2 linked regions of the Prochlorococcus marinus str. MIT 0919 genome follow. The protein of the gene in region 1 interacts with the protein of each later gene in a pairwise test. Links are inferred from orthologs where the notes say so. Each region holds a gene or a part of one and is shown on either strand. Other genes may lie near its edges. The genes, in order: O5635_RS06005 and ftsZ.

What was found.
Region 2: the proteins of O5635_RS06005 (region 1) and ftsZ interact in binary tests that used the Escherichia coli proteins (3 or more experiments, as listed by UniProt). The link is inferred for Prochlorococcus marinus str. MIT 0919 from one-to-one orthologs.

What each region holds. Positions count from the first base shown.
Region 1 is NZ_CP114779.1:1,069,175-1,082,775, reverse strand. Bases 10,007-12,960 are described here. They hold O5635_RS06005 (rod shape-determining protein), read left to right. Parts: upstream 10,007-10,919; coding sequence 10,920-12,002; downstream 12,003-12,960. Other genes in these bases: O5635_RS05995 (hypothetical protein), read left to right, coding at 12,750-12,960; mreC (rod shape-determining protein MreC), read left to right, coding at 12,007-12,750; O5635_RS06010 (single-stranded DNA-binding protein), read right to left, coding at 10,425-10,811; O5635_RS06015 (DedA family protein), read left to right, coding at 10,007-10,418. In the rest of the region: gyrB (DNA topoisomerase (ATP-hydrolyzing) subunit B), read left to right, coding at 1-1,085; O5635_RS06065 (SH3 domain-containing protein), read left to right, coding at 1,106-1,423; O5635_RS06060 (fluoride efflux transporter FluC), read left to right, coding at 1,416-1,811; O5635_RS06055 (fluoride efflux transporter FluC), read left to right, coding at 1,804-2,166; mgtE (magnesium transporter), read left to right, coding at 2,203-3,615; O5635_RS06045 (RpoD/SigA family RNA polymerase sigma factor), read left to right, coding at 3,718-4,719; O5635_RS06040 (alpha/beta fold hydrolase), read right to left, coding at 4,704-5,615; 8-oxo-dGTP diphosphatase MutT, read left to right, coding at 5,595-6,776; O5635_RS06030 (carbohydrate kinase family protein), read left to right, coding at 6,811-7,806; tRNA (adenosine(37)-N6)-threonylcarbamoyltransferase complex ATPase subunit type 1 TsaE, read right to left, coding at 7,800-8,288; ahcY (adenosylhomocysteinase), read left to right, coding at 8,310-9,740; more of O5635_RS06015, read left to right, coding at 9,756-10,006; more of O5635_RS05995, read left to right, coding at 12,961-13,259; response regulator transcription factor RpaB, read left to right, coding at 13,505-13,601. UniProt on the Escherichia coli protein: Forms membrane-associated dynamic filaments that are essential for cell shape determination. Acts by regulating cell wall synthesis and cell elongation, and thus cell shape.
Region 2 is NZ_CP114779.1:722,335-738,729, reverse strand. The notes cover bases 7,982-10,828. They hold ftsZ (cell division protein FtsZ), read right to left. Parts: upstream 10,041-10,828; coding sequence 8,922-10,040; downstream 7,982-8,921. Other genes in these bases: O5635_RS04035 (cell division protein FtsQ/DivIB), read right to left, coding at 10,219-10,828; panB (3-methyl-2-oxobutanoate hydroxymethyltransferase), read right to left, coding at 7,999-8,769; hemW (radical SAM family heme chaperone HemW), read left to right, coding at 7,982-8,030. Outside these bases: O5635_RS04090 (glycosyltransferase), read left to right, coding at 98-1,297; O5635_RS04085 (sugar transferase), read left to right, coding at 1,414-2,052; adenosylcobinamide-phosphate synthase CbiB, read right to left, coding at 2,060-3,055; ilvC (ketol-acid reductoisomerase), read right to left, coding at 3,073-4,068; O5635_RS04070 (ATP-dependent Clp protease proteolytic subunit), read right to left, coding at 4,185-4,787; O5635_RS04065 (ATP-dependent Clp protease proteolytic subunit), read right to left, coding at 4,852-5,535; O5635_RS04060 (PIN/TRAM domain-containing protein), read right to left, coding at 5,570-6,673; more of hemW, read left to right, coding at 6,807-7,981; more of O5635_RS04035, read right to left, coding at 10,829-10,983; O5635_RS04030 (hypothetical protein), read right to left, coding at 10,980-11,390; O5635_RS04025 (D-alanine--D-alanine ligase family protein), read right to left, coding at 11,438-12,499; tRNA (N6-isopentenyl adenosine(37)-C2)-methylthiotransferase MiaB, read right to left, coding at 12,537-13,913; O5635_RS04010 (amidohydrolase family protein), read left to right, coding at 14,162-15,448; O5635_RS04005 (FAD-binding oxidoreductase), read left to right, coding at 15,464-16,395. UniProt on the Escherichia coli protein: Essential cell division protein that forms a contractile ring structure (Z ring) at the future cell division site. The regulation of the ring assembly controls the timing and the location of cell division.

The sequences.
Region 1 (13,601 bases):
ATGGTGGAACTCATATAGAAGGTTTGAAAACAGTTTTAACTCGTACGCTTAATTCTTTTGCTAAGAAAAGAGGAAAGCGTAAAGAGGGCGATTCAAATTTAGCCGGAGAAAATATACGTGAAGGATTAACTGTTGTGCTTTCTGTTAAAGTTCCAGAACCTGAATTTGAAGGGCAGACTAAAACTAAATTAGGAAATACAGAAGTACGAGGAATTGTAGATACTCTTGTTGGCGAGTCTTTAAGTCAATATTTAGAATTTAACCCTTCAGTTATTGATTTAATTTTAGAGAAAGCAATTCAAGCATTTAATGCTGCAGAGGCAGCTAGAAGAGCTAGAGAGCTAGTTCGCAGAAAAAGTGTTTTAGAGAGTTCTACTCTTCCTGGGAAATTGGCAGATTGCAGCTCTCGAGATCCTGCAGAGTCAGAGATTTATATTGTTGAGGGTGATTCGGCTGGAGGTTCTGCTAAGCAAGGCAGAGATAGAAAATTTCAAGCAATTCTTCCATTGAGAGGTAAAATTCTAAATATTGAGAAAACAGATGACTCGAAGATTTATAAAAATACTGAGATTCAGGCATTAATTACTGCCTTAGGCTTAGGGATCAAAGGAGAGGAGTTTTCTTCCAAAAACCTTAGATATCATCGTGTTGTGATTATGACCGATGCTGATGTTGATGGTGCACATATCCGTACGCTTTTACTTACTTTTTTCTATCGTTATCAAAAAGAATTAGTTGAGGGTGGATATATTTATATTGCGTGCCCACCTTTGTATAAGGTTGAGAGAGGCAAGACCCATAAGTATTGTTATAACGAATCAGATTTAAAGAAAACAATTCAAGGGTTTGGAGAAAAGGCAAATTATACAATTCAGAGATTTAAAGGTCTTGGTGAAATGATGCCAAAGCAATTATGGGAAACAACTATGGATCCTTCTAAAAGGATGATGAAAAAAGTTGAAATAGAAGATGCGCTTGAAGCAGACAGAATTTTTACAATACTTATGGGGGATAAGGTTGCGCCAAGACGGCATTTTATTGAGACTCATAGTGTTGAGCTTGACCTCACTTCTTTAGATATTTAATAGTCTTGGTCACTTTTTTTATGCGCTGGAGTTGGGTTTTATTATTCTTTGGTCTTTTAGGGCCTTTAGACTTGCCTGCCGGTGGGCTTACTTATAAAAACCCTGGCATTCTTCAATTAGAACTTTCAAGAAGAAAGTATGCAGGTACAAATTGTTATTTAAGAACTTCGCCCAACTTGGAATCTTCGGTGTTGACCTTGTTGCCAATAGGCACTCCTTTAAGGATTATTAGTAGTTGGCAGGATTTTGATCGAAAACAATGGTTATTAGTACAAAGTGCATCACTGCCTTTAGCAAAATCTTCTTCAAAGCCCTATCGTGGTTGGGTTAATGTCTGACTTAATTGAAGTTCTGTTGGCTGTCTTTTTAGTTTCTTCAGGTTCAATAATTGGTTCTTTAATTAGATTTAAAATTACTACGCAATTGAAAGAATTCCATGTCCCGAGATTTATACCAATCTTCTTTGTAAATTGCCTGGCTAGCTTTTTCCTTGGTTTAATTATTTCTTTTGAGAAAAATAGTTCCACTAATTTTTTAAATGAAAAGTTTTTACTCTTTATAATTGTAGGTTTACTAGGCAGCCTAAGTACTTTTTCATCTTTTATATGGGAAATTTTCTTCAATATTAGGAAGAAATATTGGTTTAAAACTTTTTTTATTACTGCCGTATCAATTTTTGGAGGGTTATTGTTTGCATTTGCAGGTTATAAATTGGGTAATGCTTAAGAAGGATTTATTGACTTTAGAGAAAGTTTTATGGGTCGGAATGGGTGCTTTCCCAGGAGGGTTGGCTCGTTGGTTAATTGGCAATGATTTTGCTGTGAATATCTTTGGAACCGCACTTTTAGGCTTGTTGATGGGTCTAGACCTCACTCCTAGAGTTCAATTATTTCTCATTTTTGGTTTTTGCGGTGCTTTTACTACTTTTAGTGGATGGATGGTAGAGGTCTTAGAGTTGTTGGAAATGGGAATGTATCTCAGAAGCTTTGCATATGTTTTTCTCTTGCTAATCGTTTCATTGTCATCAATATGTGGTGGTTTTTTGCTGGGAAGAAGAATTAAGGGATCAATCGCACCCTGATAGACATTAAGATGTTTGTGCCCTATTTATGCGTCAATGAATGAGGCAATCGGGGCATCTGCACAGGCTCCTTCTCCTTTTAAAGGATCGCAATTAGCTGATGTTGTAGCTGGGCAGCTGGAAGCAATGCTGTCAGCAGGCAATTATGACGGGGTCAAGACTTTGCTTGAACCTGTTCAGCCCGTAGATATTGCGGAAGCCATTGGAAGCTTGCCATTAATTTTGCAGGCATTGGCTTTTAGGTTGCTGGCTAAAAATGAAGCTATAGAAGTTTATGAATATTTAGATCCAGCAGTTCAACAAAGCTTGCTTGATCGGTTGCGCTCAGGCGAAGTTTTGGAATTAGTTGAAAGAATGTCTCCGGATGATCGAGTAAGACTTTTTGATGAATTGCCCGCCAAGGTTGTTAGAAGGTTATTAGCTGAACTAAGCCCAGAAGAAAGAAGTGTTACTGCGCAAATGCTTGGGTATCAACCTGAGACTGCTGGCAGATTAATGACAAATGAATTTATTGACCTTAAGGAATTTCATAGTGCGGCTCAGGCTTTAACAATTGTTAGACGACAGGCTCCTTTTACAGAAACAATTTATAGCCTTTATGTCACAGACCGCGAAAGACATTTGACTGGAATACTTTCTTTGCGAGATTTAGTGACTGCAGACCCAGAGTCTCTGATAGGAGATGTGATGACTAAAGATGTGGTTAATGTAAGAACTGATACTGATCAAGAGGAAGTAGCAAGAGCCATTCAAAGATATGATTTTTTAGCTTTGCCTGTTGTTGATCTTGAGAAGAGATTGGTAGGAATAGTTACAGTCGATGATGTCATAGATGTTATTGAGCAAGAAGCGACAAGGGATCTATATGCGGCTGGGGCAGTTCAGGCAGGCGATGAAGATGATTATTTCCAAAGCAATCTTTTTGTTGTTGCTAGAAGAAGAGTTGTTTGGCTTTTTGTTTTGGTTTTGGCCAACGGATTGACAACAAAAGTGATTGCAATGAATGACGATGTTTTAAAGCAAGTAGTTTTATTAGCAGCTTTTATTCCTTTATTAATTGGAACAGGAGGTAACGTTGGCGCGCAAAGTTCCACGGTTGTTATTCGAGGATTAAGTACCCAGCGCATTCAAAATTTAGGTCTCTGGAGATCTGTCCTTAGAGAAGCCTTCGCAGGCGCTTTATTAGGCTTATTGATGCTTTTGTTTGTTGTTCCTTTTGCTTGGTGGCAAGGTGAAGGGCCTTTGGTTGGTGCTGCAGTTGGCATTAGTTTGTTGGCGATTACAACTTTGGCGGCAACTGCTGGTGCAGCATTGCCTTTGATATTTGATCGAATGGGCCTTGACCCTGCACTTATGTCAGCTCCTTTTATCACTACTGCAACAGATGTTGCGGGCGTTTTTATTTACTTGAGAACTGCTTCTTGGCTGTTGACTCATATTCATACTTAGGCGACTTCTAGGCATTAATACTTAAAAAATTATAAATCCGTTTGGAAAATAGCTTCTTCACACTTCTTAATGATATGCTTTACAAAACTCAATAGAGTATTGATGACAGATCAAGCGCTCTCTTCAAGAAAGGTCTTGAAAGATTCAAAGTCTCAGTCATGTTCAGATAGTGATCTAGTTCGCTCTTATTTAAGAGATATCGGACGAGTACCTCTTTTATCTACAGACCAAGAGATAACTTTGGGTAGGCAAGTCCAAGAGTTGGTCACAATAGAAAATGTTGAAAAGGAATTGCAACTGCGTAATGGGTGCAAACCTTCTCGACAAGAGTTGGCTCAATCAGTTGATCTTACTCTTACTGTTTTAAATAGGAAATTAAGGCTTGGTGAAAAAGCTAAAGAAAGAATGGTTTCAGCAAACTTGCGTTTAGTTGTAAGTATTGCCAAGAAATATACGAAAAGGAATATGGAACTTTTAGATTTAATTCAAGAAGGCACTATTGGTTTAGTGAGAGGTGTTGAAAAATTTGATCCTGCTAGGGGATATAAGTTTTCTACGTATGCATATTGGTGGATCAGGCAAGGAATTACTAGGGCAATTGCAGAAAAAAGCAGATCTATTCGATTGCCTATTCATATAACCGAGATGCTAAATAAGTTGAAAAAAGGACAACGAGAATTGAGTCAAGAATTGTCGAGAACCCCTTCCATGAAAGAGCTATCAGATTATGTGGATCTCCCACTTCAGGAAGTAAAAGATTTGATGTGCCGAGCAAGTCAACCACTAAGCCTAGAAATGAAAGTTGGAAATGCTGAGGATTCTGTATTACTTGATTTGCTTTCAAGTGACAATGATTTACCTCAGCAAAATATTGAGATGGATTGCATGAAGGGCGATTTAGAAACACTTTTAGGGAAATTACCAGAATTGCAAAATACAGTTTTAAGAATGAGATATGGCATAGATGGAGAGGAACCAATGAGTCTTACTGGAATTGGCCGAGTACTTGGTATTAGTCGTGATCGAGTACGGAAACTTCAGCGAGATGCTTTGAAAGGCTTACGAAGTAATGGTGAATTCGTAGAAGCTTATGTGGCTTGTTGAATTATTTTGCCTAAAAACCCATTGACTTTTTCAGGCGCTTCATCGTGAGGACAGTGCCCTGCACCTTTAATTATCTCTAAAGATCTTATGCATTTAATAGAAGCAAGCCATTGTCTAGCTTCTGAAAGAGCTTCCCATGGATCACTATCTCCCCAAATTAAGTCGACTGGTACATTTAGATTTTTCATTAAATCCGGTGCTAGGTGATCATTGAAAATATTTACGAAGCCGTGAAATGCTTCCGCTGCTCCTTCACGTTGAGTTGGTGAATATATTAAGTTGATTAATTCCTTATCTAAATGTTGACCACTTGGGTAGGCTTGTTTGAGTATTTTTTCTATAAAATTTGGATTTGCTGCATTCTGAAATAGACTTTTACTAAGCCATTTTTTTCTAATTATATTTTTCAAGAAGGGTCTTATTAATTGTACAACTTTAGTTTGTTGAGAGAGTCTTTTGTCATCCATTGTTCTTTGCGCACAATTAATTAGAATTACACCTTTACAACTGCCTTGGAGGCTTCTTGCTGCTCTTAGAGCTACAACGCCTCCAATGGAATTACCAATGAAAATAACAGGTTTTTTAATTACTAACCTGCAAAATTCTGATACTTGTAATCCCCAATTATCAAAATTATATAAAAAACCTTTAGTAAAACTTTTCTCTCCGGGAAGTATTGCTATGGGTTGACTACTGTCCCCAAAACCAATTAAGTCTAATGAGTATGATGGAGTTATGTTTCCTAGAAATATTTGATTTTTTCTCCAATGTTCTTTAGATGCTCCAAAACCATGAATCAGAACAGTAACAACAGATGATCTTGGATTATAACCTTCGACTTTCCAGCTAACATTTAACTCATTCCATTGCCAACAATGAATGTTATTCTTAGTCAAGAGAAATACCTGGATCAATTTTTAAATAATGATAAGCAAATAAATGCAATTCGTATTAGTTTGCTTACATGGTTTCAAGATAATGGACGTCATTCAATACCTTGGAAGTTAACAGCAGAAGGAACTGTACCAACTCCTAATGAATGTTTACCTGTATATCCTATTTGGGTTGCAGAAGTAATGCTTCAACAGACTCAATTAAAAGTTGCTTTGCCTTATTGGGAAAGATGGATGTTAGCTTTCCCATCAATTGATGATTTGGTAGTTGCAGATGAGAGTGAGACTTTGCTTGTTTGGCAGGGTTTAGGTTATTACTCCCGTGTAAGAAGATTGCATACTTCTTCTAAAATGCTTTTTTCTATGATTGGACCATCTCGATCAACAGATTCATCAAGATGGCCAGATGATTTAAATACTTGGACTTCTTTGCCTGGTATAGGTCGAAGCACAGCAGGCAGTATTATTTCTTCTGCATTCAATCTGCCTACTGCCATTTTAGATGCAAATGTTAAAAGAATTTTGGTGCGTTTAATAGGTACTTCTATACCACCGGAAAGAAATTCAGCAAGATTATGGGACTGTGCTGTTGCATTATTAGACCCTCATAGACCAAGAGATTTTAATCAGGCTTTAATGGATTTAGGTTCAACTGTTTGCACTAATCACAAGCCAATTTGTATACAGTGCCCTTTGAAAGATTATTGTGTTGCTTATAGTTTAAATGAACCAACCAAGTTCCCTGCAAAACTTTCTGTATTTTCTGTGTCTAAATTTGTAATTGGTATTGGATTGATTCTGAATGAATCTAACGAAGTCCTTATTGATAAGAGATTGGATCATGTGAAAATGGGTGGAATGTGGGAATTCCCCGGTGGAAAACAAGAAAAAGGTGAAGCGATAGAAACAACTATTTCAAGAGAATTGTTAGAAGAATTAGGTGTTGTTGTGAACGTGGAAAAGCAGTTAATTGCTTTTGAACATTTATATTCACATCAAAAATTAAACTTTATTGTTCATTTATGTAGCTTAGTGTCTGGAGTTCCGAAACCTCTATCCAGTCAAGAAGTCAGATGGGTTAAAATTCAAGAATTATCTAAATATCCTTTCCCAAAAGCAAACTTGCGAATCATTGCTGCTCTCAAAACATATTTGCTTTTATGAAAGAGAATAAAAAAGATATTATGTGAGCATCTGAATGGCAAAAGTTATTTGCACAGGTGAAGCATTGGTTGACCGTTTGGGACCTTGTGGCCAAGACAATGCTTTTGAAAATCAATTTGAGGATTGCTTGGGAGGTGCTCCGGCGAATGTTGCAGCAGGGTTGGGAAGATTAGGTGTGAAAACAGCTTTTGTTGGTTGCCTTGGTGAAGATCGCATTGGAGAGCAGTTCCAAAAATTGTTTGTTACTAGAGGGGTAGACATTTCTGGTTTGCAGCTTCATTCAAGACATACTAGTCGAGTTGTTCTTGTTCAAAGAGATTCGTCTGGGGAAAGAAGTTTTGGTGGTTTTATAGGAGGTTTTGAAAATAGTTTTGCTGATCAAAGTTTAGATTTAAATTCTTTGAAGAAAACATTCCCAGAAATTGCAATAGAAGCCAATTGGTTGTTGACTGGAACAATCTCATTGGCAACACTTAACTCAAGAAATGCAATCTTCTGGATGACCAAATATGCTAAAAATCATAATCTAAAAGTAGCAATTGATTTAAATTGGCGTCCCACTTTTTGGGATAAGACATTTCATTCAAATTCACTTCCAAGCAAACAAATTAAATTATTAATTAGAAGATTTTTAGAAAATGCAGCATTTTTAAAACTTGCTGATGAAGAAGCAATTGCTTTTTTTAATACCAATAATCCAGCAGAAATTTCTGAATTACTTTCTTTAAAGCCTTCAGTTATAGTAACAGATGGTGCTAAAACAATTCATTGGTTTTTGAATGGATATTTAGGCAGTTTAAAGCCATTTTCTCCTGAAGTAATTGTAGATACAACAGGAGCTGGAGATGCTTTTACAGCTGGTTTACTTTCGCAACTTGTAAATTCTTCCTTTGACGAAAATACTTATACTGATTGTGAAAATGCAGTGAAGTTTGCTGCGGCATGTGGAGCTTTGGTATGTGGGGGTTTAGGTGCAATTGAACCTCAACCCACTTCTAATCAAGTAGAAAACTTTCTATCTGCTCAATAAGGAGAAAAAAGTTTTATTAATCTCTTGTTATCTTGGGTATAAGTCAAGTTCACATGCCAAGCATCCTCAAGATCAATCTTTAAACGTGAAGGCCATTCAATAACCATAAGTGCTTTGAGATCTTTTGCTTCTTCTTCTTCTTGAATAAATAATTCGTTTGCAGAATCTGCACTGTCTAATCTATATAGGTCTAAATGAATAAGCGCTCTTTTTCCTTTTAAGTAATGTTGAGATAAAGGAAAAGTAGGACTCGTAATTGGTTCCAAGATCTGAAGACCTTTCGCAATTCCCTTTACTAGGCTTGTTTTCCCAGACCCTAGTGGCCCCTCAAGCAACAGTATTTTGGAGCTTTGGATCTTTTGACTTAGTATTTCGCCAAATGCAATTGTTGCCTCAAGATTATTTAGAAGCCACCCTGATTGGTTAGATTGCCAGACGATTGACTCAGGAACTTTGATATTTTTGAAGATGTTCCTTTGCAAATTTTTAATTAATTCCTAATCATGATCGCAGCATCTGCCTCAACGCAACAATTTGATAAAAAAGCTGATTATGAAATTTCAGATTTAGAACTTGCTGCATTTGGCCGTAAAGAACTTGATATAGCTGAAAAGGAAATGCCAGGTTTAATGTCCCTGAGAGCAAAGTATTCAAAAGAGCAACCTTTAAAAGGTGCACGAATTGCAGGAAGTCTTCATATGACTATTCAAACAGCAGTATTGATTGAAACTTTAGTGGCTTTGGGAGCTGAGGTGAGATGGGCTTCATGCAATATTTTTTCTACCCAAGATCATGCAGCAGCAGCCATAGCAAGCACGGGCATACCTGTTTTTGCGAAGAAAGGTGAAACTTTAGATGAGTATTGGGCTTATACCCATCGAATACTTGAATGGAACTCTAATGATGGGCCTAATATGATTTTGGACGATGGTGGCGATGCTACTGGGTTGGTAATTCTGGGCAGTAAAGCTGAGAAAGATAAAAGCGTTCTTGATGCTCCCTGCAATGAGGAAGAGATTGCTTTATATGCCTCTATTCGCAAAAAGCTTTCCCAGGATTCCACTTTTTATTCTCGTATTAAATCTTCGATTCAAGGAGTTACAGAAGAGACAACAACAGGTGTGGCTCGGTTATATCAGATGCAGAAGAATGGGGACTTGCCTTTCCCAGCAATTAATGTGAATGATTCTGTGACGAAGAGCAAATTTGATAATCTTTACGGATGTAGAGAATCGTTAGTAGATGGTATTAAACGAGCCACTGATGTAATGGTTGCAGGGAAAGTGGCATTAGTAATGGGTTATGGAGATGTTGGCAAGGGCTCAGCTCAATCTTTAAGAGGCTTAGGAGCAACAGTGATGATTGCTGAGATCGATCCTATTTGCGCTTTGCAGGCAGCGATGGAGGGATATCGTGTAGTACGACTGGATGATGTTGTCGAAAATGTAGATATTTTTGTTACTGCGACAGGTAACTTTAATGTCATCACTCACCAGCATTTAATTCGCATGAAAGATGAAGCAATTGTATGTAATATTGGTCATTTTGATAATGAAATTGATGTTGCTTCTTTAAAGTCTTATCAATGGGAAAACATAAAGCCTCAGGTAGACCATATAACTTTACCAAGTGGTAATAAGATTATTCTTTTAGCTGAAGGTAGATTGGTTAACCTAGGATGTGCTACAGGACACCCTAGCTTTGTGATGAGTAACTCGTTTACTAACCAAGTCTTGGCGCAGATAGAGTTATATACAAAAGCTCATAAATATACTAATCAAGTCTACATTTTACCAAAATATTTAGATGAAATGGTTGCAAGATTCCATTTGGAAAAAATTGGCGCAAAGTTGACAGATCTTACTCAAGAGCAAGCAAATTATATAAATGTACCGGTTCAAGGGCCTTATAAATCTGATCAATATAGGTATTGATTATTATAATTTTCTATGGAAATCTCTAACATAGTAACAGGATTAATAAATTTCATTGGTGATTCAGTAGAAGCAAATCAGTGGATTGGTTATGGAGCAATATTGATAGCAATGTTTTTAGAAAATATATTTCCACCTATTCCTTCAGAATTAATAATGCCTTTAGGTGGATATTATGTTTATACTGGTCAACTGAATTTCATACCTGTTGTTTTAGCAGGTCTTATTGGAACAGTTTTAGGTGCATTCCCATGGTATGGAATTGGGCGCCTAATTAATGAAGAAAAACTTGAAAATTGGCTTAGAAAATATGGACGTTGGATAGGTATTAGTCCAGAAGAACTCTTTCGAAGTCGAATGTGGTTTTCACGCTATGGAAAGTCTTTGGTGTTTTGGGGACGATTAGTCCCTGGAATAAGAACATTGATTTCAGTACCTGCTGGAGTTGAGTTAATGCCAATAGCTCCTTTTACTATTTGGACAACAGCAGGAAGTTTAATTTGGACAATATTATTAACTATTGCTGGAATATTTCTAGGAGAAAGCTATAGGCAAGTTGCTAGTTGGCTTGACCCTTTCTCAGAAATAATTAAAATCACTCTTGTAATTATTCTTATAACATTATTTATTTGGTTGTTAGTTAGATCTTTAATAAAGCATAAAAATAAATTGCATTAGTATTTTTTAAAATGGGATATCTTCTTCATTGGTATGTGGCATATTTTGTTGTTGATTATTAAATCTACTCTCATCATCTCTCCTTGTCCCTAAGAGTTCTAACCTATCTACTCGAACAACAGGTTTCTGTCGCTCTTCACCTGTGTTTTTGTCTTTCCATTGGTCTAGTTTGAAACTACCAGTAATGCCTATTAAAGATCCTTTTTTTACATAATCTGCTGCAACTTGAGCTTGTTTGCCCCAAATTTCTAAATTAAACCAATCAGGCTCATCTTGTTTGCTTCGGCGATTGACCGCTAAAGTCAGGTTCGCGACAATTGAACCAGATTCGAAATAGCGTACTTCTGGGTCTCTACCAGCTCTGCCAACTAGGCTTACAGAGTTAACACTCATAGTTTTTACTGATCAAGTAATTTTAATAATGCAGCAATCTTAATAGGCCTCTATAAAAGGTGGTCCAGAGTCTTACGCGGTGGTGTTGTATATCTCGCAACAGCTCTTATGATTCAAACTCATATTCAAATTAAAAAAGTGTTTTTTAGACGTTTGAGACTTTCCAGAGATATAGGGATTGATTTAGGGACGGCAAATACGTTGATTTATGTACAAGGCAAAGGAATAGTTCTTGAAGAGCCATCTGTTGTAGCAATGGATTTAGAGGAAGGAGAACCTTTGGCAGTTGGTGAAGACGCAAAATTAATGCTGGGTCGTACGCCAGGCAATATTCGAGCAGTTAGGCCTTTAAGGGATGGTGTAATTGCTGATTTTGATGCAGCTGAGCAGATGTTGAAAACTTTTATACAAAAGTGTAATGAAGGCCGTGGGATCATTGCACCGCGTTTAGTTGTAGGTATTCCAAGTGGCGTTACAAGTGTTGAAAGAAGAGCAGTTCGAGAAGCAGGTCTTGCTGGCGCTAGAGAAGTTCATTTAATTGACGAACCTGTAGCTGCTGCAATAGGGGCTGATCTTCCTGTTACAGAACCAATCGGGACAATGATTGTTGATATTGGTGGAGGTACTACGGAAGTTGCAGTTTTGAGTTTGGGCGGAACTGTATTAAGTGAGTCTGTACGTGTGGCAGGTGATGAGATCAATGATTCAATTGCTGTTTATTTAAAAAAGGTTCACAACTTGGTTGTTGGCGAAAGAACAGCAGAAGAAATTAAAATTCGTATTGGATCAGCTTTTCCTAATGATGAGTTTGATCATCAAAGTATGGATGTAAGAGGATTGCATTTGCTATCTGGTTTGCCACGATCTATCAATTTGAATGCTGGTGAGCTACGTGACGCCATGTCTGATCCTCTAAACAAAATAGTTGATGCGGTGAAAAGAGTTTTAGAACGTACTCCTCCAGAATTAGCAGCAGATATTGTTGACCGAGGCATTATGTTGGCAGGAGGAGGAGCTTTAGTTAGGGGTATTAGTGATTTAGTGAGTCATGAAACAGGTATTTTCACCCATGTTGCAGAAGAACCTTTGCTCTGTGTGGTTAATGGATGTGGGAAAGTTTTAGATAACTTCAAGAGATTAAAGAGAGTAGTTGATACTCCTGAATTTGCCAGAAATGCAGTAAGGGATTGATTTGATGGGTAGTTTCCGACGGGATGCTTCTTTTCGTTGGTGGAATAAGAAGAGTTTATGGTTTTGGGTTGGGATTTCTATACTTTTTAGTGCTATTCGTTTTGCAAAAGGCGCATATTTAATTGATATATACTCATTGATCGTTAGTCCCTTTACTCCTGGCATTGCTCAGAAAGAATGGATACAGAGTAGTGCGAATTTAGAACAACAAATAAAGTTAACTTTGCTTCAGAAAGATAATCAGCGCCTAAGAAATTTACTTGAATTAAAAGCATCATCTGGTGAAAATCGTATACCTGCTGTAGTTATTTCTCGAAAAACAAGTGGTTTTTGGCAACAGCTTGATATTAATAAGGGTTCGAAATCAGGCATAAAAACTAGTGATGTAGTTTTAGGACCTGGGGGTGTTTTGGGAATTATTGATTCAACAACTCCAACAACCTCAAGAGTTCGATTACTTACTTCTCCTCAAAGCAAAATAGGAGTATGGGTTGAACGAACTAAGGTTCATGGAATATTGGTTGGTAATGGGAATAATCGTCCTCAGATAAATTTTCTAGATAAAAGTTCTGAAACAAAAGTTGGAGATATTGTGAGCACTTCCTCTGCAAGCACTTTGCTTCCTCCTAACGAACCAATAGGGGTAATCAAATTTATAAATGCAGAAAATTTACCTTCACCATATGGCTTCGTACAGCTTCTTGCTCATCCTGAGGCAATTGATTGGGTAGAGATAATTGGTTTGTAATGAAAACTCCTTCTAGAAGAATTGGATATTTACTTTTAGCTTTACTTGTTCCATTTCTTTCTTTCTTAAGCCCATCTTGGATTGCTATTTCTAATGTAGGTCCAAATTGGTCGGTTTTTTGGCTGCTTCCCTGGGCTCTCCAAGAAGGTGCTTTTGCAGGAACTTTTGCCGGGCTTTGTTTAGGAATGCTTTTAGATGCAATTCATATTAATGGCGCAACCCAAATCCCATCTTTAATGCTTCTTGGGTTTTGGTGGGGCCTCTTAGGCAGAAAAGCCCCTACCATTACAAATAGCTTCAGCTTGGGCTTGCTTGCGTGGCTTGGTACATGCGTTATTGGACTGACTATATGGCTTCAAAAAATCTTTTTTATTAGTGAGAGTAAGACTTTTTTCTTTCATAATGGCTTTTTTTACGCATTGTTCGCTCAAGCAATTGTCACTGCCTTATTGGCCCCAATGATTTGTTCGTGGATGTTTTTATATTTTTTCCGCCAGCGAAATAGATAACAATTGCAAATAATGGATTTCAACTTAAATTCTTTTAATTTTTTCAGCTCTTAAGTGCCATCTCTCTCATCAAACTTAATTTAAAAAAATGCAGAAAAATAAAAAAAATGAGTAGATTTACCTAGGTGTAAGTACTCGTAAAATCTTAAAAAAAACAAAAAAAATCCGCTTTTTTTTGGCAAATTGTTGGTCTTAGTTTCGGTTGGAAGGTTATGGTTGCATTTCCACCTACATAAATTTGGTTCATGCGTGCAGGAGGTTCATCCAAGCTTGAAAGCACTGGTGGGCCTGTTTTAAAGGCTTCCTATGGTTCAAAGGCAACAATTCTTGTTGTAGATGACG
Region 2 (16,395 bases), 340 kb from region 1 along the record:
TTCATTTCTGCACTTTTTATATCTTAAAATTCTTTCTTGTTATGAATAAACTGTACCTAACTATTTTGAGAAGGTTTTACAGGAGCCCTAGAGTTTGATCTCAAAAGAATCTAATGTGTTACCAAAGAACATTGCACTTGTGCATGAATGGTTCTTATCTCGATCGGTTGGAGGTGCCGAGCAGGTTGTTTGTTCTATTGATAAATTAATTTCTTCTCTAGGTAGTCAAGCTCAACTATTCTCTTTAACAGAGAGTGAAAGTAAAAGGAAAGAAAGTTGGCTTTTTGGAAGGTCGATTCAAACCAGTTTGATTCAACAATTGCCTTTTGGAGCAAATAACGTACAGAAATTCCTGCCAATTTTGCCATATGCAATTGAGCAAATAAATGTTTCTGAATTCCCCCTTGTGATTAGTAGTAGTCACCTCGTAGGCAAAGGAGTTATTACGTCGCCTGACCAGTTGCACATTAGTTACGTACACACGCCAGCAAGGTATGCCTGGGATCAGATGAATCTTTACTTGGAACGATCTTCGTTAAGTCAAGCTGGTTTGGAACCTTTGATTAGGTTCCAATTGCATAAATTTAGACAATGGGATCAGCTTAGTGCTCAAAGGGTTGATTGCTTTATAGCCAATTCGCGGTTTACGGCGAGAAGGGTGATGAAGTATTGGCACCGTAAAGCCATTGTTATCCATCCCCCAGTTGACGTTGAGCGGTTTATATATCAGAGAGATAGGGATGATTACTATTTATGTCTTTGTAGACTTGTTCCAAATAAGAAAGTTGATGTTGTAATACGAGCTTTTAATTTGCTGAACTTACCTTTAATTGTTGTAGGGGATGGTCCTGATTATGGGTATTTAAAACAACTTGCTGGCCCTACTGTCGAGCTTCTTGGGTTCCAATCAAAGGAGAAGGTGGAAAGGTTGATGGAACGATGTAGAGCTTATGTATATGCAGGTATAGAAGACTTTGGCATAGCTCCGGTTGAAGCTATGGCGGCAGGAGCGCCTGTGATCGGATTGGCGAAAGGAGGGCTTTTAGATACAGTTAGATATTTTGAAAAGGATCTAACTGCCTCCACTGGAGTGCTATTCCCAGAGCAAACTGAAAAATCTTTGTTTGATGCAGTTTCTTGGTTTGAGGAACAAAAACTATACACAAAATTAAGTTCTGAAAGAATTAATAATTGGGCGCAAAACTTTCGACCAGAAGTGTTTTCCAATCGCCTTTCTTCCTTCTTGATGAAGTCATATAAAGACCATTTGGGATTTTACTCTCAAACTGAAGAATAATGAGAGTGCCTTAAGAACATATAATTGCTATGTTTGACGTTAAGGTGAAACATCTAATGAATGTAAGCATAAAATAAACTTCTGTTGTCAATTCTATTTGGTATTAAATTTTTAAAATGGTAAAAACAAAGCATTCGTATGATAGAAGCCTTAAAAGGGCAGGAGACATTGTTTTCTCCCTGACAGTCCTGTTAATAGGCTCTCCAGTATATATTTTAATAGGTTTACTTGTGAAAATAAGCTCTTCTGGACCAGTCTTTTATAAACAAGAAAGGGTTGGCCGTAATTTATCTAAATTTGGATGTATAAAATTTCGTACTATGTACCCTGAGGCAGAAGATATTTTAAATAATCTTCTTGAAAATCATCCTAATTTTAGGGAAGAGTTTGAGAGAGATTTTAAAATTCGAAATGATCCACGTGTGACACCTGTTGGTAAATTCCTTAGACGTTCAAGTCTTGATGAGTTGCCTCAATTTATAAATGTATTAAAAGGTGATATGAGTGTTGTTGGTCCTAGGCCTATTATCCAGGAAGAGGTAATTCGTTATGGAGAATGTATGAATGAAGTCAATGCTATAAAGCCTGGTATAACTGGCTTATGGCAAATTAGTGGTAGAAATAATTTAAGTTATAAAAGAAGAGTAGATCTAGATATTGCTTATGTACGCAAAAGGAGTCTTTTGATGGACTTTAGAATAATTATAAGAACCATTTTTGTTTTATTGTTTCCAAGAGATAGAGGAGCTTATTGAATTAAATCTATTTAAGAATAAGGGATATAAAACCTATTAAAAATAGCCATAATATTTCAAGTCTAATAATCAGGTTTAAAATTTTTAAAATACCTTTTTGATCTGCTTCGCTGCAATTTCCCGCAAGAATTGGCTTGGTTATGGTTTCGCCCTTGTATATATTCTCCCCGCCCATTTTTATTTCTGTGCAGTAAGCAAAAATTGCTTCTGAAAGACCTGAGTTTGGAGATAGATCTTTAGAACCATCTTTGATTGCATGCCTTATTAGATAAGGTGTGTCTTTCCATTTCTTCGTGACTAATGGCAATGTTATAACGACTAATCTGCAAGGTATAAAAGTTAATAGGTCATCAAGTCTTGCACTTGCAGTCCCAAGCCACTTAAGGGTTCCTTTCTTGTAGCCAAGCATAGAATCCATCGTGCTACTGGCTTTAAACCCTAAAGCTAAAGCTAAAGGACCAGGTAAAGAAGGAGATAGTACTTGCCAAGAAAATACTCCTATTCCCATCCAAAAAAGAGGTGCAAAAACTCCGTCTACACCATTTTCGCTTGCAGTTTCTGCAGTTGCTCTCAAGATTTCTTTCTCGTTTAATAGCGAGACGTCTCTTCCGACAATTTGGCTTAGCTCTTTACGTGCTTTCTCGATTCTTTGTTCGGATGATTGATTGTTTAAGTTATCAATTACCTTTAAAATACTTTTAGATAAACTTTTTGCTGCCAATGAACTTGCTAAAAAAAATATAAGTATTGTTGAACTAATAAAAGGTGGCAGTGAAAGTCTGTAAAGCAAATATTGTTCAGTAATCCATCCAATGAGAATTGTAATAGAGAATATAACGAAAGTTATAAATGAACCTCCTATCCTTAGTCCTAAATGATTATTTCTAGCTAAATTCTCAACTACTCTTCTTAAATTATTGATAATTAACCCCATAACCTCTACAGGGTGGGGAAGTGGCCGAGGATCTCCTATTGCTAAATCAAGCAATATGGCGCCAAAAATTAACGAAATAGGATGTGTCAGTCTGTTTTTAGCCAGCTGAACATAGAACGCAAACCTTTGCCTACTTGTTCAATAGGTAAAGAGGCATCTTCATTTCGTATCCTTTTCATTTCTGGTTTACCTGCATCGCATTCCTTCACGAAATTTTTTGCAAATGTTCCGTCTTGAATATCTTGAAGGATTTTTTTCATTTCTTTTTTAGTCTCTGAAGTAATGAGCCTAGGTCCGGAAACATAATCGCCATATTCAGCTGTATTTGAGATGGAATCGCGCATAGCAGTAAGACCGCCTTTGACCATTAGATCGACAATCAATTTAACTTCATGTAAGCATTCGAAATAGGCCAGTTCTGGTTGATAACCAGCATCTACAAGAGTTTCGAAACCAGCTTTGACTAATGCAGATAGTCCTCCACATAGAACAGCCTGTTCCCCAAACAAATCCGTCTCAGTTTCTTCTTTGAAGTTGGTTTCCAAGATACCTGCTCTGGTACCACCTATACCCTTTGCATAAGCCATAGCAAGATCTCTTGCTTTACCTGAAGAGTCTTGTTCAATAGCAAATAAAGCTGGTACCCCTTGACCATTTTGGAACTCCCAACGCACCGTATGTCCGGGGCCTTTAGGAGCAATCATTACCACGTCAACAAAGGATGGCGGTTTGATTAATTCAAAACGAATGTTGAAGCCATGGGCAAAACTTAAAACTTTGCCAGGCTTTAGATGTTTTTCTATTTCATTCTTGTAAACATCTTTTTGGAACTCATCGGGTAAAAGAATCATTATCCAGTCAGCTCTTTCCGAGGCATCTGAAACACTTAATACTTCCAGCCCATCTGCGATTGCTTTGTTGGCAGACCTGCTTCCGTCGTAGAGGCCTACAACAACGTTGACACCACTATCCTTAAGGTTTAAAGCATGTGCATGTCCTTGCGATCCATAGCCAATGATTGCAACAGTTTTCCCATTGAGGAGGCTTAGATCAGCATCTGAATCGTAAAAGAGTTGAGCCATTCGGTTGCAGGTTTAGTGTTCTATTAGTGCAGAGCTTTAGAAAGATAGCGTATAAGTTTTAAACGCTTCTAAAAAAACTTTTGATAATTCTAAGAAATATTGTGATTATTAGATTACTAAGCCTCATTTGGATGACAGATAACTTTGTCAATTAATCCATACTCTTTGGCTTCTGAAGCACTTAGAAAGTAGTCCCTGTCAGTATCCTTCTCAATCTTTTCAAAGCTTTGACCTGTCATCTCAGCCAGCGAAATATTTAGCATTTCTTTGATGCGCAGTATTTCTTTGGCTTCAATCTCTATATCGCTTGCTTGCCTTTGTGAGGTCCCTCCTAGAGGTTGATGAATCATTATTCGGCTATGGGGTAACGCGAGTCTTTTCCCTTTAGTACCAGCTGACAAAAGGAATGCACCCATCGAAGCCGCAAGCCCAACGCATATTGTAACTACATCACTTTTTACATATTTCATAGTGTCGTATATGGCTAGACCTGCAGTGACAGAACCTCCAGGACTATTTATGTACAAATAAATAGGTTTTGTACTATCTTCAGAGTCAAGATAAAGCATCTGAGCTACGAGACTGTTCGCAACACCATCGTTAACTTCTTGACCGAGAAATAAGATTCTTTCTGCGCCAAGTCTTGTGTAAATATCTACCCATCGTTCAAATTGACTTCCAGGAAGTCTATACGGAACACTTGGAGTACCAATTGGCATGATGATGATTTAGGTAATGGAATTAAAGAGATTGACCAAGTAAGTTTTTATGGAGGCATCATTCTCAAGAGGTTGATCCTTTGGCTGGTAGGGAAGTCGGTAAATCTTTTCTACTTTTTAAAACTCTGTCAATTAATCCATATTCAACAGCTTGATGAGGGTTTAAATAACTCATTCTGTCCGAATCTTTAGATAGTTGCTCTATGCTCCGCCCTGTATTTTTTGAAAGGATTTCAAGCATCGCATGCTTATTGTGAATAACTTCTTTTGCACGAATTTGTATATCTGTTGCTTGTCCTTGTGCGCCACTTCTTGGTTGGTGAAGAACAATTGATGAATGAGGTAAGGCAGCTCTTTGTCCTTTTGTCCCTGCAGAAAGGATTACGGCTGCGGTGCCCATCGCTTGACCTATACAAATAGTATGAATTGGTGGCTTTATATAGCTAATAGTGTCACAGATGGCAAAAGCTTCTGTTTCAAATCCAATTGCGTCTCCTGTGTACCAACTCGTTCCTGTGGAGTTGATATAGAAATAAATTGGCTTGTCCGGATTGTCGAATTCAAGATATAGAAGTTGAGCAATAATCAATTCGGTTACGTCCATTCCAAGTTGCCTTTTTGCATCATCATCAGAAAACAAAGGCAGCCCCAAGTAAACAATTCGTTCTTTAAGAAGTAATGAAGGTAAATCAGGTGGCGGTGTTCTTAGAACTGAAGAATCACCGTAGTAAGGAGCAGAGACTGTCATATGAAACAAATTGTCCAGGATTTGAGCCTAGCTATTACTGACCAGAAGAGGGCTTTTTTTTATCAGATTTGTTAGCAGGAAGATCTCTTTCCAGTTTCCCGAAAATCATTCTTCCCGATGGTGTCTGGAGAGCTCCAGTAATGATAACTTCTAATCTTTCTCCTATTAATTTCTTAGCACCTTCAATTACTACCATTGTCCCATCGTCAAGATAAGCGACTCCTTGTGTATCTTCTTTCCCTTCTCGAACGATTTTTAAGTTTAATTTTTCACCAGGTTGTACTTCTGGCCTCAGTGCTATAACTAAATCACTAAGATTTAAGATTTTGAGTTCTCTAACTTGTGCAACTTGAGCAAGATTGAAATCAGCAGTAATTAATGTCCCCCCGGTTTCTTCTGTTAGTTTTAAAAGTCGATCATCGGTACCATTGCCTTGATATTTCGTATAATTAATAACTAGTCTTCTTCCAAAACTTTCCCTCAAATTATTTAGTAACTTAAGTCCCCGCCTACCTTTTGACCTCTTCTCTGTATTGCTTGAATCGGCAAGTTTTTGCAATTCTTCAATGACAGTTTGAGCAACAATTATTTGCCCTTCAATTAGTCCACAATCAAGTAGGCCTTTAATCCTGCCATCAATAATTACACTTGTATCTAGAATCTTACCCCTTGCAGGAGTAAGAATCCCTTCTGCAATTAAAAGGGCTTCTGTGCTATTTGGATTCAATAGCCTAAGAAATGTTCTTCCGTGAATCTCGCCAAGGTTATAGCCTAGAACTCCAAAGAAAATATTACTTAGAACTGCTATTAAGGGCTTTATGAAAGAAACTTCTTTTGGAAGAGGCAATAAAAGTATTGGAGCTAAAATTAAATTTGCTACAAGAAGACCAAGTATTAGACCTAATGCGCGACTTACAAGTAGATCTGTAGGAGTATCTTTTGTTTGCTTGGTAAGATTTTTATTTAACTGCTGAAACAATATTCCTGTGATAAGACCTATTAATCCTCCAATGCTTGAGATCAGAATCTCGGGATTTTGGAAATTATCAAATAAAGTTTCTGGTATAAAATCACGACCAAACCAAGCACTGGCTATCCCAGCAATCAAGAATAGAATGAGGACTAGCAATCCCACCATGAAATTAAGATTAGGGACCTGTTCTTTTGTACATGCAGCATGATTCATATACCAGGCATTCGCCAATAAAGATACGAATACCTTTGCGGAATGATTTATAGGTATATCTGTGAAGTGTCCCAGAAGTATTTATGTGCATATTCCTTTTTGTCATAGACGCTGTTTCTATTGTGACTTTCCTATAGTCCCTTTAGGAGATTTTGCAGATGGAGAATTTGGTTCAGGCAGTGCATCAGTTAAAGCTTACTTAGAACTTCTTTTTAGAGAAGTTGCCTTGATTCCCAAAGCTTATCCTTTGTCAACAGTTTATATAGGCGGTGGAACTCCTTCTATTTTGAGTCCAAAGCAAATATCTGCATTGTTGGGTCGCCTTGAAAGACATTTTGGCTTTCAAGATGGTGCTGAAATTACTCTAGAGATAGACCCTGCAAGTTTTAATAAGCAAAAACTTCAAGAATATCTGGGTGTTGGAATTAATCGAGTAAGCCTTGGGGCGCAAAGTTTTGATAATGAAGTTTTAGCTTCGCTTGGTAGACGCCATGATTCCAATCAATTATTGGACTCTTGCGAATGGATTTCTGCTTTTTTTGAGCAAGGTGAAATGTATAGCTGGAGCTTAGATCTTATTCAAAACCTTCCAGGACATAATCTTGCTTTTTGGGAAAAACAGTTGGAAATGATTTTAGAAATTTGTCCACCACACCTTTCTATTTATGATCTTTCTATTGAGAAAGGAACAGTCTTCGCTTGGAGAAAACTTCGTGGAGAATTGAACTTACCCAATGATGATCTTGCAGCGGATGTAGCTCAATTAACTAGCTCTAAGTTGAAGAATGCTGGCTATGCCAGATATGAAATTTCAAATTATGCTCTGCCTGGACATGCTTCCAGGCATAACAGAGTTTATTGGAGTGGAGCAGGTTGGTGGGGGGTAGGTTTAGGTGCTGCTAGTTGCCCCTGGGGTAAAAGATTGCATAGACCAAAGAAACGCTCTGAATATGAAGCTTGGTTATTAACTCAAGAAACTTATGGTCTTGATAAATCTTTGCAGCATTTATATCAACAGCCAATCGATTTGGATGAGCTTTTCATTGTTGGACTTCGTCGTAGAGAAGGAATTGATTTTGAAGAATTAGCTGAAGATTGGGGTTGGAATCCAATTCAAAGAAAAGCATTCTTAGAAGAATTAGAAAAGTATTGGAAGGATTCTTTGAAAAGGGGATGGATACAGCGTAAAGGCTCAAGATTTGCTCTTCACGATCCTGAAGGAATGGATGTTAGTAATCATGTGCTTGTGGAAATGCTTTTGTGGTGGGATTCCCTTCCTAAAGATGCTGTTGCTTTACCCATTGCTTAAGAGTATGACTAAATAATTCTTTTCCTTCTATTAGGGGCTTTGTAAAGGGGGGCTGCTTGTCTGTGAGCCCTAGTAAATCAGCCGTTACTCTTACTTGCCCATCACAATGATCTCCAGCTCCTATTCCAATAACGGGAATAATCAATTTTTCTCTTAGATTCTTTGCAATGTTATCTGGGACATGCTCTAGAACGATTGCAAAGCATCCGGCATTTTCCAATTGAATTGCTTGATCAATGAGTTTGTTTTGGCTAATAGGATCTTCAGCTTGTCTTTTGTACCCAAGATTATTTACTGATTGAGGAGTTAATCCAAGATGCCCCATTACTGGAATACCCATACGAATTAATCGATTTATAACTGTAAGCACCTCTCTTTCAGCGCCTTCAAGTTTTACTGCAGATGCACATGAGTTTTTAAGTAAAGTGCCAGCAGCTGAAACTGCTTTATCTTCTCCGCATTGATAGCTGAGAAATGGTAAATCACAAACTACTAAAGGTTGCTTATCAACTGGATTTTTAAACCCTCTTCCAACGGCTTGAGCATGATGAAGCATTTGTTCAAGTGTTATGGGCAATGTTGTTGTATGTCCATGGACAAACATTGCCAACGAATCCCCTACTAGAACTACATCTGCCCCAGCATCTTCGACTATTGAGGATGAAATACTATCCCAGGCAGTAAGTATTGTGATTGGTTTTCTAAGTTCTTTGAATCGAACTAATTCCTTTGGGATCATTTAGCTTTTCTGCTAAAGGGGGAGTAATTGCTAAAATTTAGGAGACTCGGCCCATGCGGCTTTAACGCCTATATCTGGTCAGGACCGGAAGGTAGCAGCCAAACGGGATGCTTAAAGCAGGCGTGGAATCCGGGTCACCTAAAATTCAACACTTAAGTATCAGACTCTCTTCGAATTTGTCTGAGTCTAAGGAATTCAGGAATACTTGCTCCAGGTTCTTTGTTTGTATTTTGCCTATAAAGAGATTGAGGTGTCAGTTTAGAGCTTGACCTTTGATTTTTATAAGGCTGGCTGCCATTAAATCCAGTTGCTATGACAGTTACTTGGACTTCGCCTTCAAGTTCCGGGTCAATAACTGCACCTACAATAATATTTGCCTCTGGGTCCACTACATCTGAAATCACTTCAGATGCTGATGTCATATCTTCCAAGGTCATATCTTTGCCTCCAGTAATATTTAAAACACATCCTTTAGCACCATCAATGCGACTGGCTTCAAGTAAAGGACTATTTATTGCAGCTTGAGCGGCTTCTACAGCCCTAGATCGTCCTGAGCCAAAACCAATGCCAAGTAAAGACGTTCCAGCTTCAGTCATGACAGATCGAACATCTGCAAAGTCAACATTTACCAACCCAGGACAAGTGATTATGTCACTAATGCCTTTGACGCCCATTCTTAGTATATCGTCTGCATTGCGAAAGGCTTCTTGGAGAGGAGCAGCTGCATTGACATCTTTTAATCGATCATTTGGTATGACAATTAATGTGTCAACATTTTCTGCAAGTCTTTCTATCCCTTCGTCGGCTTGACGCATTCTTCGCCGCCCTTCAAAACTAAAGGGCTTGGTAACAATGGCAACGGTAAGGGCTCCAGTCTCTTTGGCAACTTCAGCTACCACCGGCGCGGCTCCAGTGCCAGTGCCCCCTCCCATGCCCGCTGCAATAAATACTAAATCTGCCCCTTCTAGTGCCTGTTGAAGATCAGCACGAGATTCTTCTGCGGCTTTTTGGCCAATGCTTGGATTCCCTCCAGCACCTAGGCCTCTAGTCAAAGTTTGACCAAGTTGAACTCTGTTCTGAGCAGAGGATTGAAGCAACGCTTGAGCGTCTGTATTAAGGACACGATATGAGACCCCTTTTAGGTCGCTGAGAATCATTCGGTTAACAGCATTGCTGCCTCCACCTCCAACACCAATTACTTCTATCCGGGCGTTTTGACTTGGTTGAATGCCTTCAACGTTGGAAAGCCCTAAATTGTTGCCCATGCCCATGACCATATGAAGGATTTAAATACTAATTTTTTGTGCATTATGAACTAGTGAGAGAGTTCTGTTGGCTTTTTCAATAAAGTCTAGATATAAGTGGGCGTAAAATCAGTGATCACTGACTTTTCTTTAACCTTAGTTTTGAAAATAAAATCCTAATTAAGGCTAGGGAGCCTAATTTATCTTATTTGAAAAGTAATTTAGGCCTAGAAGGATCTTTTAAATCAATAGTCGTTTGTAAATCGTCTGTAAACCTTTTAGGTAAGTTCTTTGTCAGATAAACAATTGTTGAAACTTGCTCTCTAAGGATAGAAGGGTTGTAGCCCAATTCAATTAGTTCAAAGTCTTTAGTTTTAAGACTGATTTCTCCATTTGGGGACAAAATTATTTTTTGCAGAGGATTTCTTAGCTTGTCTTGGTTTTGATAAATGTATGCAATCCATTTTTGATGACTTTTCATCCAGCCATCAATAGAAAGACTCAGGTCGTTGATTTTGTACCTTGACTGAAGAGGATCACCAAGCTCTATCCAATGGGCATCTTTATCTATCAACCCTTGCTCAATCCCTTGTGGGCCAATGCGAGTTGCTTTTGCTACTGGCTCTCTCTCTTGAATTTCAAGGTAGATCCCTGGAGGATAGATCCTCCGGCTAGACCTAACTACTTTTATGGGAAGTTTTTTCAGCAGACTTTCTTCAACTTGCTTAGGGTTTATTTCTAATAATGGGACGGGTAGTTTGATTCCTAAATGTCTGACAATTCTTTTCTTATGTATATAGTTGTTGCCTTTAATTTGAATATTCTCTGCATTAATTTCTTCCCAGCCATTGTTGATTAAGCACAAACTTAAAAATGAGGATGCGAAAATAAAAAAGAAAACTCTCCAAAGATAAATCAATGTAGAGGGAAGATTTGGATCATATGAATTCTTCGGTTTTAATTTCTTCATAGATCACAACGGGCTTTTCCCATAAGTTGCCCCATCCATTGCCGAGCTCTTTCAGCATCTGAAAATGGGACATCTATTTCTTTTCCGCAGCCGATTAATCTTAATCGACATTGGCCTTGGGATTCACTAGTAAGAGGTGCTTCGCCTGAGCTAAGCGCCATGAGTTCAACAAGTTCTAATTGTTTAATTTCAAAAGAGTCTTGGTCGCTGAATTTTCCTGCTTCGAAACTGCTCCAGCAAAGTATTCCATCTTTTAATCGTGCTGCACCAGAACTATCTAGCTTTGCCAGTTCTGAATCTTTAGCCCAATTTCTAAAAAGATTTTGCCTTCTTCTTTCTATCCACCCAAGCGAGGCTAAAAGTAAAAAAACTATTAATAGAGGGAACCAGAGCAAGCCATGAGTCATAGTTTTAGTAAAAGTGTTTCTCTAGGCACCAGTGAAATCAAACTAATTCATTCTCTAGCTGTTTCAACTAATATTGAGACTAATTCATGCATCTCTAACCCAGATTCTCTCCATAGCATTGGATACATGCTTTGTTTGGTAAACCCAGGCAAAGTATTTATTTCATTGATCCAGATTTGGTTGCTTTCTTCTCTATAGAAAAAATCAACTCTTGCAAGACCTTCGGCACAAATAGCTTTGCATGCTTTTAAAGCTAAGTTTTGAATTTGCTTCGTTGTTTCTTCACAGATAGGTGCCGGAATCAAGGTTTTGCTCAAACCTTCCGTGTATTTAGTTTCATAGTCATACCAATCTGAATGATGTCGAACTTCACCAACACATGAAGTTCGAATGTCTTTTTTGCCTAGAACACCACATTCAAGTTCTCTAGCAATAACACTTTTCTCGACAACAATTCTTTTATCAAGAGATGATGCAATTCCTAGGCCTTTTACAAGTTGTTCTCTTTTGTATGCCTTGCTAATACCAACTGAAGACCCCAGGTTGGCAGGTTTTATAAAACAGGGGTATCCCAATTGGTTCTCAATTCTTTTAATTAACGACAAAAGACTATCTGGCTGTAATAGTTCATTTGCTTCACAAGCACAGTATGGGACTTGAGGTAGACCTGCTGCTGTGAAAGCGATTTTCATCGCAATTTTATCCATGCCTAACGCAGAGCCTAAGACTCCAGACCCAACAAAAGGTTTGCTTGTTAATTGTAAAAGCCCTTGAATTACCCCATCTTCTCCATTAGGTCCATGTAGTATTGGATACCATACGTCTACTTCTTCTGTGCATTTCGGTAGAGCTCTAAACCCTTCCTTTGGTAATGGGTCTGGAAGATCTTCTTCCTTCAATTCATACCCTTTCCCTAATGCTTTAGCTGCTACCGGATCACCCCACCATCTACCTTTGTGATCAATATAATTGTTAATCACTTTGAAACGGTTTGAATTAGTTCTTGTTTGTAAGGAGTTTGCTATTGCTATTGCCGATTTAATGGAGACATTGTGTTCCCTAGAAGCACCTCCAAAAATAATACCTACTTTTATTAGGGGATTAGACATATAAAATCGAAATTAAGTGTTCGGTAAAAGGTCTTTTTTATATCGCAATTACCCCGCTTAACGAGAAGGATCGAACTTCTTTGATCCTTACGTTAACTAAATCTCCTGGTTTATACGATTTGCTTTTAGAATCTTCTCCTGGGAAGAAAACTAGTCGATTTGTCCTTGTCCTTCCCATTAATTGTCTACTGTCCTTTGGATTAATACTTTCGACTAAGATTTCTTCTAGTTGTCCTTGATAGCGTTTATTTCTTTCTTTGGCTGTTTTCTCTACTAAAGCATTTAGTTTTCTTAAGCGGTCTATTTTTACTTCTTCGGAAATTTGATCGGGTCTTAATGCAGCAGGTGTATTGGGCCTAGGTGAATAAGCTGCTGTATTTAATTGATCAAAACCAATTTCTTCAACAAGTTCAAGGGATTTTTGGAATTGATGATTGGTTTCTCCTGGGAAAGCAACGATTACATCTGCACTGATAGAAGCATCCGGCATCAATTCTCTTATTTGAGAGATTATTCTTTTGTATTTTTCTATTTTGTATCCCCTACCCATCTCTTGAAGAATCTCGTTATCACCGCTCTGAAAAGGGATGTGAAAATGCTCGCAAACTTTTGGTAATTGCGAACAAGCGTGTATCAATCTAGAACTGAAATATCTTGGATGACTCGTTGCGAATCTAATGCGTTTGATCCCTTCGATATCATGAATAAAATAAAGTAAATCAGTTAATGTATTTTTTCTTCTCCCTTGAGAAGTTATGCCTGGTAAATCTCTCCCATACGCATCAATATTTTGTCCAAGCAGTGTTATTTCTTTATAGCCTTTGTCGGCAAGTATTTCTATTTCTTCTTTGATTGCTTCAGGAACTCTTGATTGTTCTTTCCCTCTCACTGCTGGAACTACACAATATGTACATCTTTCATTACATCCATAAATAACATTTACCCATCCACATACGTTGCTATCTCTTCTAGCAGTCGTCAAATCTTCTAATATTTGACTTTCTTCGGTTGCGATTACTTGTTGACCAGTGTCAACTTTATTTAAAAGAGTTTCCAACCTATTTGCATGTTGGGGTCCCATAACGAGATCCAGCTCGGGAACTCTACGAAGAAGGGATTCACCTTCTTGTTGAGCTACACAGCCTGCTACAACTAATTTGAGATTAGGAGATGATTTTTTTCTTAGAGCTTGACGTCCTAGATAGCTATAAACCTTTTGTTCAGCATTATCTCTAATAGTGCAAGTGTTATAAACAACTAAGTCTGCTTTGAGTTCAGCTTCTGCTATTTGGTAACCCATACTTTCAAGAATCCCAGCCATTCGTTCTGAGTCTGCTTTATTCATTTGGCACCCAAAAGTGGTTATCCAATAACTACCTCTGCTGGGCTTATTCCTTTGAGGTGGTTCGTTTATAGAATTTGGCTTGGTTGATAACACAGTTGGAAAGGATCCGTTACTAAAAGTTCATAGAGCTCTTAATATTCCGGTTGTGAAGGACTTTTTAGCTTTGATAAAAACTTAAACTCCATAAAATTGTTTTACAAGGGCGAGCGAGGGGATTCGAACCCCCGAATAGCGGCGCCACAAGCCGCTGCCTTAACCACTTGGCGACGCCCGCCGTGTATATATAAATTTACCAATTCGCCTTTACCGTCAGTGAAATGATTGACAAAAAAACGTCAGATTTAGATATTTCTTCTCTTGAGGCTTTGGTCCCTTTAGGCTTAATAGGCCAAGGAATTGACCTGGCAGATGCAGAAATTACAGCAGGAGGCCTTTGCCCACTTCGCATTTCATGGAGTGAAAAAGGTATTAGCAGCTTGCAACCAATTGAAACTCCATCTAATTCTTCTTTGAACTTTATTTTGCCTAGGTTTGTTGAAACCCATGCTCATATTGACAAAGCATTTACTTGGAAAAATTATCCAAATTTAGATGGAACTTATATTGGGGCTTTTGAAGCAAATATAAAAGAGCATCAGTGTCGGACTGAGCAGAGCGTTTTCTTTAATGCAGAAACTTCTTTGAAACTCTCAATAAGGAATGGTTTTCGAGCAATTCGAACACATATTGATAGTTTCGGACCCTTTGCAGACTTTACTTGGGAAGTTATTGCTGAACTTCAAAAAAAATGGGCTCAATTTATTCACTTACAGCTTGTTGCCATGGTGCCTTTGGATTATTGGATGACTGAGGAAGGTAAAAAGATGGCTAAAAAAGTTGCCAATAAAGGTGGGCTTTTGGGAGGTGTGTTAGCCCCTCCTTTTAACTCCGTCCATGCAAAAAATTGTTTACGAACATTATTTAATCTTGCAAACTCCCTTGGGTGCGGAATTGATTTGCATATAGATGAATCGCAAAGTTATCCTGCTGCTGGTTTGAATCAATTAATTAATGCTCTCGATCATATTCATTTAGAAGTGCCTATAACTTGTAGTCATTTAAGCAATATGAGTTTGCTTTCAGATAGAAGTATGAATTTTTTTTCAGATCGTTTAGCTCATCATCAAGTAAATGTTGTAGCCCTGCCTTTGACTAATGCTTGGTTATTGGGTCGAGTTGAGGCTAAGACCCCTTTGAAAAGACCAATGGCTCCTATCGCGCAGCTGCAAAGGGCAGGCGTAAATGTTGCTATAGGGGGAGACAATGTTCAAGATCCATGGTTCCCCGGAGGAAACTTTGATCCTTTATCTTTAATTGCTTCTTCAATGCCAATTACACAACTTCGACCTTGGACTAGGCTTGGTTTAGCCCCTTTTACTACTGCTGCCGCTAGATTAATGAATCTTGAATGGGATTGTACTTTTGAAGTAGGAGGTTCGGCAGACTTTATTGTTTTAGAAGCAGAAAATTGGTCAGAAGTTCTTTCTTGTTCTGCTCAGAGAAAAGTCATAATCAGAGGCAGTATTCTCGAAGACCAGCTTTTTGATTGCGTTTCATCTAAATAGCGAATACTTAATGAAATGACTAATGCATTGCCAAATGACTTCTTAAAAGAACTTCTTGAATTAGATGAATTGGATTGTTTTCAAAACCTAAATGAAAGAAGAAGATTTTCAAGAGATTTTTATGATTACTCTCCAGTACTTGCAAAAAAATTAAGTGATTGTTGTGCTGATATTGCAGTAAAGCCATATTCTATTAAGGCAGTTATTTCTGTAGTTAGCATATGTAGTCAATATGAAATTCCCATAACTTTAAGAGGAGCAGGAACTGGAAATTATGGACAATGTGTTCCTTTAAAAGGAGGAGTTGTGATCATTATGAGTGCTTTGAATTCTATAAGGGAGTTTGATTCTTTTACAGGTCAGGTAACTGTGGAACCGGGATGCTTAATGGGCGATCTGGATAAATATCTTTCTGATAAGGGTAGGCAGTTAAGGCTATTACCAAGTACTTGGAAGACGGCATCTATAGGTGGGTTTGTTTCAGGAGGTTCAGGCGGTGTTGGATCTATTAGATGGGGATTTTTGCGTGACCCCGGCCATTTGCATGGGCTTGAAGTAATTACAATAGGAGACTACCCACAGCAGATAAACCTTGACGCTTCTTCCTCAGAGGCGTTGAATCATGCTTATGGTACAAACGGAATTATTACAGCTCTAACGCTCTCTACCGCGCCTTTAGTTCAATGGCATGAAATTACTATTGATTGTGCTAGCTGGACTGATGCCGTTCACCTTTTAAAACGTTGTAGTGAAGTCGCTGTAAATCTTTTTCTGGGCAGTTTGTTGCAAAAAGAGATCGTAGAAAATATTCCAAACTGGAGTGGAGAATCTACCGGGCAACATCGATTATTGTTTTTAGTAGACCCCGATGGGATAAAAACACTTAAAAGACTGGCTATAGAAAGAGGTGCCTCTTTTAATCATTTAGGGAAAGAAGGGAATAGTAA